DNA from 2 places in the Marinobacter qingdaonensis genome. Region 1 is predicted to be linked to the other one. Evidence: predicted binding sites of a transcription regulator. Region 1 holds the regulator's gene; the other holds the start of a gene.

What was found. The regulator sigma-54, encoded in region 1, starts transcription at its own class of promoters, with help from an activator protein. The targets are predictions, from matches to a motif close to ANTGGCATNNANNTTGCTNT.
Region 2: a site for sigma-54 is predicted at 2,997-3,016, ahead of glnA (glutamate--ammonia ligase). Genes of this name have one in related genera too.

What each region holds. Positions count from the first base shown of each region.
Region 1 is NZ_JAYDCJ010000003.1:1,886,202-1,891,513, reverse strand. Features, by position in the region: gene U5822_RS11920 (KpsF/GutQ family sugar-phosphate isomerase) at 1-128, shown strand, start outside; gene U5822_RS11915 (KdsC family phosphatase) at 128-697, shown strand; gene lptC (LPS export ABC transporter periplasmic protein LptC) at 694-1,344, shown strand; gene lptA (lipopolysaccharide transport periplasmic protein LptA) at 1,328-1,885, shown strand; gene lptB (LPS export ABC transporter ATP-binding protein) at 1,863-2,588, shown strand; gene U5822_RS11895 (RNA polymerase factor sigma-54) at 2,747-4,279, shown strand; gene hpf (ribosome hibernation promoting factor) at 4,386-4,694, shown strand; gene ptsN (PTS IIA-like nitrogen regulatory protein PtsN) at 4,782-5,252, shown strand; gene rapZ (RNase adapter RapZ) at 5,281-5,312, shown strand, end outside.
Region 2 is NZ_JAYDCJ010000005.1:120,633-125,944, reverse strand. Features, by position in the region: gene glnL (nitrogen regulation protein NR(II)) at 1-491, opposite strand, end outside; gene U5822_RS17985 (DUF4124 domain-containing protein) at 739-1,263, opposite strand; gene glnA (glutamate--ammonia ligase) at 1,439-2,842, opposite strand; gene typA (translational GTPase TypA) at 3,383-5,194, shown strand; gene pip (prolyl aminopeptidase) at 5,312-5,312, shown strand, end outside.

The DNA.
Region 1 (5,312 bases):
ACCTGGCCGCCGAAGCCCTGAACATCATGGAAGAAATGAAGATTAACGCGCTGCCGGTCACCGACGAGGCCGGCGATCTGGTCGGCGCCATCAACATGCACGACCTGCTAAGGGCGGGAGTCATCTGATGGCCGGGATCCAAAGCCCTCTGTCTGCCGACTGGTCCGACACCCTGCTCAAACAGGCATCCGCCATTCGTCTGATCGCCTTCGACGTGGACGGCATCATGAGCGATGGCCGACTCTACTTCAGCGCCAACGGCGACGAACTGAAGGCCTTCAACATCCTCGACGGACTCGGCCTGAAACAGTTGATGGCCGCGGGCATTACCGTTGCGGTGATCACCGGTCGCCGGTCACCCCTGACCGAAAAACGCATGGGCGACCTGGGTATCGACCTGCTGATGCAGGGCCGTGAAGACAAAAAGGTGGCGCTGCAGGAGATTCTGGCGACCCGGGACCTGCCGCACGAGGCCATCGCCTACATGGGCGACGACCTGCCGGATTTGCCGGCGATCCGTTTCGCCGGCCTGGGCATTACCGTCCCCAACGGCTACTGGCTGGTGCGGGAGCATGCCGATTACTGCACCCAGGCCGCCGGCGGACGCGGCGCTGTGCGCGAGGTTGCCGACCTGCTGCTGACGGCCCAGGGCAAGCTGGAATCGACCCTGGCGCCGTACCTGGAGCCCACACCGTGAGCCCGTCTCCACGCAGGGACACGGAGTCCCGCAACGGCGACGCCAAGTCCGGGCTGCTCGCCCTGCTGACGCTGGCGGAGCGACCATGGCTGCGCACCCTGGCCCTTGGCACCACCATCGCCGCAACCCTATTCCTGCTATGGCGCAGCGATGAGCCGCCGATTGTTCAGGACGAGGCCGCGCAGTTGCGGGGCCAGACCGAGCCCGACGGCTTTGTGGTGAATGGCAGCTACACCTCCTACGACGTCGACGGCAAGGTGAAAATCCAGTTCACCAGCCCGCGCATTGAGCAGTTCGAGGAAGGCAATGTCGCGACCATGAAGGCACCCAGGGCCGAACTGTTCGGCCAAACTGACAACGACCCCTGGATTGTCGAGTCGGAACACGGCAGCCTGCTGCAGAACGAAGGCATTCTGTACCTGACCGATCATGTCCGGGTCATCCGCACCGTTGGCGAACGGACCGCGACCCTGACCACAACCAGCCTGACCCTGGACAACGACCAGGGCATTGTCTACACCGATGCCCCGGTGACCATCACCGACGCCCTTGGCGTCACCCGGGCAAAAGGCATGAAGGCCTGGATCGATGACCGAATTCTCGAACTCAACTCCGAGGTGGAAGGACGCTATGAAACCGGCAAGTAAGCGATTGTTGGCCCTCGCTACCCTCACTCTGACACTGGCACTCTCCGGCCAGGCGTCGGCCTTCAACCTGGACTCCGACCTTCCGATCACGGTCAGCGCCGACAACGCGCGCCTGGATGACGCCCAGGGCATCGCCACCTACACCGGCGACGTTGAACTGGTCCAGGGTAAGACCCGGCTGACCGCCGAGCGGGTGGTGTTGTACCGGGACATCAATGGCCTCAGCCGCATCGAGGCGTCCGGCCAGCCGGCCCGCTATCAGCAGCCGACCCGGGATGGCCAGGGCGAGACCGACGCCCGGGCACTGGACATCACCTGGTCCGCCAGCGACGAACAACTTACCTTTGAACGCGAAGCCATCATTGAGCAGAATGGCAACCTGTTTCGGGGCGACGTCATTCATTATGATACCGTTCGCCGGGTGGTCACCGCCCAGGGCGGCGACACCACCGGTTCCGGCAGTGGCCGGGTCGAAATGGTGATTCAGCCACGCAGTACCAGGAGCAGACAGGGATCCGATGGCAGTTCTGAGAGCCAGTAACCTGGCAAAAAGCTACAAGCACAAAAAGGTCGTGATCGACGTGTCGCTCGAAATTCGCAGCGGCGAAATCGTCGGACTTTTGGGTCCCAACGGGGCGGGCAAGACCACCTGTTTCTACATGATCGTGGGACTGGTCCCCGCTGACCGGGGCCGGATCACCATCGATAGCCAGGACATCACCCCCCTGCCCATGCATGGCCGGGCCCGCAAGGGTATCGGCTACCTGCCCCAGGAAGCTTCCGTGTTCCGCAAGCTGACCGTGCGCGACAACATCATGGCGATCCTGGAAACCCGAAAAGGCATGAGCCGGCAGGACCGGGTGCACAAACTGGAAGAGCTGCTGGAAGAATTCCACATTACCCACATTCGCGACAGTGTCGGCATGGCGCTGTCGGGCGGGGAACGGCGACGGGTGGAAATTGCCCGGGCCCTGGCCATGGAACCGGCATTCATCCTGCTGGACGAGCCCTTCGCCGGCGTTGACCCGATCTCGGTCAGTGACATCAAGCACATCATTCGACACCTGCGCGACAAGGGTATCGGCGTGCTGATCACCGACCACAACGTGCGCGAGACCCTGGATATTTGCGAAACGGCCTACATCGTCTCGGGCGGGCACATCATTGCGTCCGGCAACTCCGAGACCATCCTGGCCAACCAGCAGGTAAAAGAGGTGTACCTGGGCAGCGAATTCCGGCTGTGAGACCGATTGTCCGATTGTGTTGATGTTGCCGAGCAAGTAAACTCGGCAAAGAACTTGCTAGGCTTTTTATCTGTAACGGCAAGTAACGGGCATACAACGATTTTTTGAGTTTACCGCGATGCAGAGCGCTGATGAGTGACGGATTCTGAACCATGGTTATGAAAGCCTCATTACAGTTAAAGCTGGGTCAAAGCCTGACCATGACGCCCCAGCTGCAACAGGCGATCCGGCTACTACAGCTATCCACACTCGACCTCCAGCAGGAAATCCAGCAGGCGCTGGAATCCAACCCAATGCTGGAAACCTCGGAAGACGACGACCAGTCGGATTCGGACGCCTCCGCCAACGACAGCAACAGCGAGCAGGACAGCTCGACGTCGGACACCGGCACCGAGACCGCCGCCGACACCAGTTCCGACTGGGACGAATCGGAGAACGGACCGGACTGGAGTTCGGAGAATGACATCCCGGACAACATCCCCGACGACCTTCCGGTCGACACGGCCTGGGACGACATCTACCAGTCCGCGCCGGCACCGGCCGCGCGCAACGACGACGAGAACGACCACGACTTCGAAACCCGCAACTCACCCACCGAGACCCTGCAGGACCACCTGGAGTGGCAGTTGAACCTGACGCCCCTGAGCGAGCGGGACCAGGCCATCGCCCACGCCCTGATGGACGCCGTGGACGATCGTGGCTACCTGACCAGCGCCCTGGAAGACATCCACGCCGGGCTGGTGGACGACAGCGAAGAGGATCCGCTGGAGCTGGACGAGGTGGAAGCGGTGCTGCATCGGCTGCAGCACTTCGACCCACCCGGTGTCTTCGCCCGGGACCTGCAGGAATGCCTGCTGATCCAGCTCAATCAACTGCCGCCGGAGACCCCCTGGCTGGCCCAGGCCCGCCTCGTGATCACCCACTACATCAACCTGCTGGGCAACCGGGATTACGCCCAGTTGCTGCGCCGCAGTCGCCTCAAGGAGGATCAGCTGCGGGAGGTCCTGACCCTGATCACCGGACTGAATCCGCGCCCGGGCGACGTCATTGACCGGGCCGAACCGGACTATGTGATCCCCGATGTCATGGTGCGCAAGCACAACGGCCGGTGGCGGGTGGAGCTCAATCCGGAAATTGCCCCGCGCATTCGCGTCAATGCCAGCTATGCTTCTCTTATAAGGCGTGCGGACAGCAGTGCAGACAACACCTACATGCGGGACCAACTGCAGGAAGCGAAATGGTTCATCAAGAGCCTGCAGAGCCGGAACGAGACGCTCCTGAAAGTTGCCACCCGCATCGTTGAGCATCAGCAGGGATTTCTGGATCATGGCGAGGAAGCCATGAAGCCCCTGATTTTGTCGGACATTGCCCAGGCGGTTGAGATGCACGAATCGACGATTTCCCGGGTCACCACCCAGAAATACATGCACACGCCGCGGGGCATCTTCGAGCTCAAGTACTTTTTCTCCAGCCATGTCAGTACCGACGAAGGTGGGGAATGTTCTTCGACCGCCATCCGTGCAATGATCAAGAAACTGATTGCAGCGGAAACCCCGAAAAAGCCATTGAGCGACAGTAAAATTGCCGCCATGCTAGGGGACCAGGGAATCAAGGTGGCGCGACGGACCGTCGCCAAGTACCGGGAAGCGATGCATATTCCACCGTCCAACGAAAGAAAAAGACTGGTCTAGGACCGCCCTGCACTTTGGGGTCCTGGATCTGAACTTTGCCGGCGCGTGGTGCGCCGGCCCTCAGACCGGCCCACTGGGACCGGCACGATGACAACAGGAGACGCCTATGCAACTCAACATTTCAGGCCACCACGTAGAACTGACTCCCGCACTGAAGGATTACGTCTCGGATAAATTTGAGAAACTGGAGCGTCACTTCGACCACATCAGCAACTGCCAGGTAACCCTCCAGGTGCAGAAGGTGCGTCAGATGGCGGAAGCAACGCTGCACGTGGTTGGTGGTGAGATTCACGCAAAGGCAGAAAACGAGGACATGTACGCGGCCATTGACGGGCTGATTGACAAGCTGGACCGCCAGATCCTCAAGCACAAGGAAAAGAATGTAGACCGGATGCACGGCAACGGCGGCCGCTAGCCGACCGAGTTCGTGCATGTCATCTCATCGCGCTGCGGCAAGGTCGACCTGCCGCAGCCTTTTTTTTAACGGAACTGCAGTCGATTCATGAGCGACACATCCCTGACCATAGACAACATCCTGGCACCGGAGCTGAGCCTCTGCCGGGTCCCGGCTTCCAGCAAGAAACGGGTTCTGGAGTCCATCGCCGAGCGTATCCATGAGCACGACGGTGCGCTCAGCGAATCCCAGATTTTCAACAACCTGATCGCGAGGGAGCGCCTGGGAAGCACTGGTATCGGCCAGGGCATTGCCATTCCGCACTGTCGCCTGGAAGGTCTGGAGCACGTCGTTGGCGTGTTGATGACGCTGGAAGAGAGCATCGAGTTTGACGCCATCGACAATCAGCCGGTGGACCTGGTCTTTGCCCTGGTGGTGCCCAAGGAAGCCACCAGCGAGCACCTGGAACTGCTCAGCCAGCTGGCGGAAAAGTTCAACGACCGCACCTTCTGCGATCGCCTCCGGCAATGCGACGACGCCAACACCCTGTATCAGCGCATGACCGCGGCAAGCGAGTAACCCGATTCAGACTGGAGACCGAGCGTTCATGAAACTGATCATCGTAAGTGGCCGATCCGG
Region 2 (5,312 bases), on a different contig from region 1:
AGCTCGCGGTCGAGCAGCTGGGCCGCGCCGCGGATGCCGCCGAGGGGATTCTTGATTTCGTGGGCCATGCCCCGCACCAGGATCCGGGTGGTTTCCTGCTGGGAGATGATGTCCTCTTCCCGACTGATGCGCAGCAGGCGGTCCCGAGGCTGGATCTCAATCAGCAGCTCGGTCGGCTCCAGGCTGATGGGGGTCACCGAGTAATCCACGGTCAGCCTGGCCCCGCTGGTGAGCAGGAACTCCGCTTCCCGGCGGGTGTAGGACTGGCCATTTTCTGCTGCGGCATAGAGCGTCTTCAGCGCGTCTTCCGAGTCCACCAGAATGTCCTTGAACGGCTGTCCCTGGCTCCGGGTCATGCTGGTTTCGAACAGGCTTTCGGCGGCCGGATTGAAGTAACGGATTTTCAGGCTGTCCTCGAGGACCAGAACTGCGGTGGTCAGGCTGTCCAGAATACTCTTGTAGCCGTTCGAAGAGGCCGTAGGCAGTGCCATGCGTGAATCCCGTTGGTTCGACATAGTAATTGTGATGACCTCCTGAAGTCTGCAAGAAGCGAACCACTTTGAAAGCCGGTTCAAAAAGAGTGGGCAAACGGCGGGCATGGGCGTCAAACAGCCGGAAAATATGCCGTAAGCTGGTGCACATTCAGGAAAAGGGGGTGACCAGCCGGGAAATTTCGCCCCGTTGCTGGTCAGAGTATGGCGTGTTAATGGTGCGGGCGCACCAAAATAGTGCGATGATTCAGTTGGCGACGGACGGCCGGTGGACCGTGAAGGTGATGGCGGTACCGGTTTTTACCTGCACGCCGTTCTCGTCGACGATGTGGACCCGGGCATCGTGGGTGCCCCGGAAAACGTTGCGAACCGTGACCGAGCCGGACGTGGTCTGGCCCACGGGTTGGCCGTCCAGAGTTACTTCGTACTTGTGGCCAGCCTGCAGGCCTGGGCTGCTTCTCAGCTCAAACTGCACGTCGCCACTGCCGCTGTGAAAGGCCTGGTTGTTTTCCGGGTAGGCGAAGGACACGCTCTCGTAGACCGAGCCTTCCCGCTGCACGTCCTCCCGAAGCTGCTCGGTTTCGCGCACGTCCTGGGGCTTGGGCAGGGTGACGGTGGTGACGGGCTTGACCTCGATGGCCTCGGAGCCGTCGGAGGGCTCGTCGGAGAAGGTGACGTTGCCATAGGCGTCGACGTTGCGATAAACCTCGGCGCCGGCGGGGCTGGCCAGGACAACCAGCATGGCGGCGACTAATCCGTTCCTCGGTTTCATAAGCCTACCTGTCGATGGTGTTTCTTCGATTATCTGCGGCGCCCCGGGTCATTTCAACGCCTTGGCGCTGGGATGTTGGTTACATATCGTTAAGGGCGGCAGGGCTGTGAGTGCGGCCACAAAAAAGCCCCGCACTGGGCGGGGCTTTCTCACAATCCCGGTAAACCGGGTTGTGTTAGCAGGAGTAGTAGAGCTCGAACTCAACCGGGTGAGTGGTCATGTTCAGACGCTCAACTTCACCGCGCTTCAGGTCGACGTAGCCCTTGATCATGTCTTCGGTGAAGACGCCGCCACGGGTCAGGAACTCGTGGTCCGCTTCCAGGCAATCCAGGGCTTCCTGGAAAGTCTCGGCGACGGTCGGGATGTTCAGGGCCTCTTCCTTCGGCAGGTCGTACAGGTCCTTGTCCATGGCATCGCCCGGGTGGATCTTGTTCTGGATGCCGTCCAGGCCAGCCATCATCAGGGCAGCGAAGGCCAGGTACGGGTTGGCAGACGGATCCGGGAAGCGAACCTCGATACGACGCGCCTTCGGGCTGTTCACGTACGGGATACGGATGGAGGCAGAGCGGTTACGGGCAGAGTAGGCCAGCATAACCGGCGCTTCGAAGCCCGGTACCAGACGCTTGTACGAGTTGGTGGAGCTATTGGTGAAGGCGTTGATGGCCTTGGCGTGCTTGATCACACCACCGATGTAGTACAGCGCGGTTTCGCTCAGGCCCGCGTAGCTGTCACCGGCGAACAGGTTCTTGCCGTCCTTGCTCAGGGACATGTGAACGTGCATGCCTGAACCGTTGTCACCAACAACCGGCTTGGGCATGAAGGTGGCGGTCTTGCCGTAGGCGTGAGCCACGTTGTGCACGCAGTACTTCAGGATCTGAACTTCGTCAGCCTTGCGGGTCAGGGTGTTGGCGCCAACGCCGATCTCACACTGGCCAGCGGTGCCCACTTCGTGGTGGTGCACTTCGATTTCCAGGCCCATGGATTCCATGGCCGCACACATGGCGCCACGCAGGTCGTGCAGGCTGTCTACCGGCGGAACCGGGAAGTAGCCGCCTTTCACGCCCGGACGGTGACCGATGTTGTTGCGGTCGAAGTCTTCACCGGATACCCACGCTGCTTCCTCGGAGTGAAGGGAGTAGCCGGCACCTTTCATGTCCACTTCCCACTTCACGGAGTCAAATACGAAGAACTCCGGCTCCGGGCCGAACAGGGCGCCATCGGCGATGCCGGTGGACTTCAGGTACTCTTCCGCGCGACGGGCAACGGAGCGCGGGTCACGCTCGTAGCCTTGCATAGTGGAAGGCTCAACAATGTCACAGGTGATGTTGAGGGTGGTTTCCTCGGTGAACGGGTCCAGAACGGCAGTGGAGTCGTCCGGCATGAGGATCATGTCGGATTCGTTGATGCCCTTCCAGCCGGCAATTGAGGAACCGTCGAACATCTTGCCGTCTGCGAAGAAATCTTCGTCGACTTCGGAGGCCGGCAGGGTCACGTGCTGCTCTTTACCACGGCTGTCGGTAAAACGCAGGTCAACCCACTTAACTTCGTGTTCGTTAATCAAATCAACTGTCTTGGACATTGTGCATGCTCCATAAGTTATCCCGCGTTCGCGGGCGCATTCATGTTCGTTTTGCCGGATCGTTCAGACGCAGGGGCCGACGATCTCTTGTTCAGGATTTCGCAGCTTAGCAAAAGCCTTTGCCACTTACCTGCAAAATTCGGCTGATTTGAGCAAAGCAAGGCCCTTGCCAATTTTTAGGGCATGCCCGGGAGCCGCCGTTTGGCGCGGGTTCTGGCCTGTTTTGTGGTCGCAGCCGGTATTTTTCTGGTGCAGTGCTCGAGATGATGTGCACTTAAATGGTGCGTTTTTGCGATTGCGTGTTCGCTTGTGGTGCAGGGTGGATGCCTGGATAGGCGTTTTTCTTCATATTAACGACATCGAGTTTTCGATATACTGCGCGCCGCCTCATTCATACCCTGGCATGAGGATCGACCAGGGAGCTGGTGCCGCCCGGTACCGGACAATGGGTTCACTTTACGGATTTGAGACGGCATGTGCGAGGCTTCGCCTCCAGGGGACCCTCTCAGGTCAAAGAAAGCATGCCGCAGGATTATTGTTGTGATTGAAAACCTTCGTAATATCGCCATTATCGCCCACGTTGACCATGGTAAAACCACGCTTGTCGACAAGCTGCTGCGCCAGTCCGGCACCCTGGACCGCAAGGAGCTCGAGAACGAGCGGGTGATGGATTCCAACGACCAGGAAAAGGAACGTGGTATCACCATTCTCGCCAAGAACACGGCGCTGAAGTGGAAAGACTACGACATCAACATCGTGGACACCCCGGGGCACGCCGATTTTGGCGGTGAAGTTGAGCGGGTCATGAGCATGGTCGACTGTGTGCTGCTGGTGGTGGACTCCATCGACGGCCCCATGCCGCAGACCCGGTTCGTGACCCAGAAGGCCTTCGCCGCCGGCCTGCGTCCGATCGTCGTGGTCAACAAGATCGACCGCCCGGGTGCGCGTCCGGACTGGGTCGTGGATCAGGTGTTCGACCTGTTCGACGCCCTCGGTGCGACCGAAGAGCAGCTGGACTTCCCGATCGTTTACGCCAGCGCCCTGAATGGCATCGCCGGCACTGACCACGAAAACCTCGACGACAACATGGACGCCGTGTTCCAGGCCATCGTCGACCACGTGCCGGCGCCCAACGTCGATCTCGACGGTCCGTTCCAGATGCAGATCTCCCAGCTCGACTACAACAGCTTCCTGGGCGTGATCGGTATCGGTCGCATCATGCGTGGCAAGGTCAAGACCAACTCGCCGGTCACCGCCATTGGCGCCGACGGCAAGAAGCGCAACGGCCGTATCCTCAAGATCATGGGCCACTCCGGCCTGCAGCGGGTGGAAGTGGATGAAGCCCAGGCGGGTGACATCGTCTGTATCTCCGGCATGGACGAGCTGTTCATTTCCGACACCCTGTGTGATCCATCCAACGTCGAGGCTCTGCCGGCCCTGACCGTGGATGAGCCGACCGTATCCATGACCTTCCAGGTCAACGACTCGCCGTTTGCCGGTAAAGAAGGCAAGTACGTCACCAGCCGCAACATCAAGGAGCGCCTCGAGAAGGAGCTGCTGCACAACGTGGCGTTGCGGGTCGAAGAGGGTGACTCCGCCGACAAGTTCAAGGTATCCGGTCGCGGCGAGCTGCACCTGTCGGTGCTGATCGAGAACATGCGTCGGGAAAACTTCGAGCTGGCGGTAGGTCGGCCGGAAGTGGTCATCCGTGAAATCGATGGCGAGAAGCAGGAGCCGTACGAGAACGTGATCGTCGACATCGAAGAGCAGCACCAGGGCTCGGTGATGGAGCAGATGGGTCTGCGCAAAGGCGATCTGACCAACATGGTGCCCGACGGAAAAGGCCGTATTCGCCTGGATTACACCATTCCGGCTCGCGGTCTGATCGGGTTTCGGAACACCTTCCTGACCATGACCTCCGGTACCGGTATCCTGACGTCCACCTTCAGCCACTACGGCCCGATCAAGGTCGGGGATGTCACCAGCCGTCAGAACGGCGTGCTGGTCTCCATGGCCCAGGGCACCGCGCTGACCTACTCGCTGGAAACCCTGCAGAGCCGCGGCAAGCTGTTCCTGGAGCCGGGTGACGAGATTTACGAGGGTCAGCTGTGTGGTATCCACAGTCGCGACAATGACCTGGTCATCAACCCGACCAAGGGCAAGAAGCTCGACAACATGCGGGCGTCCGGCAAGGATGAGGTCATTGGTCTGGTGCCGCCGATCAAGTTCACCCTGGAGCAAGCGCTGGAATTCATCGACGACGATGAGCTGGTGGAGGTAACGCCCAAGGCAATCCGCCTGCGTAAGAAGCTCCTGAAAGAGAATGAGCGCAAGCGCGCCAACAAGAAGTAATCGCCGCCGCATTGCTGGCTAAGGCAGTGGCGAGTTAAGGGGCAGGTCTGTGAGGACCTGCCCCTTTTTCGTTCAGTTCAGCTAAACTCCGGGTAAAACCCCTGTCCGGAGTGCCGCA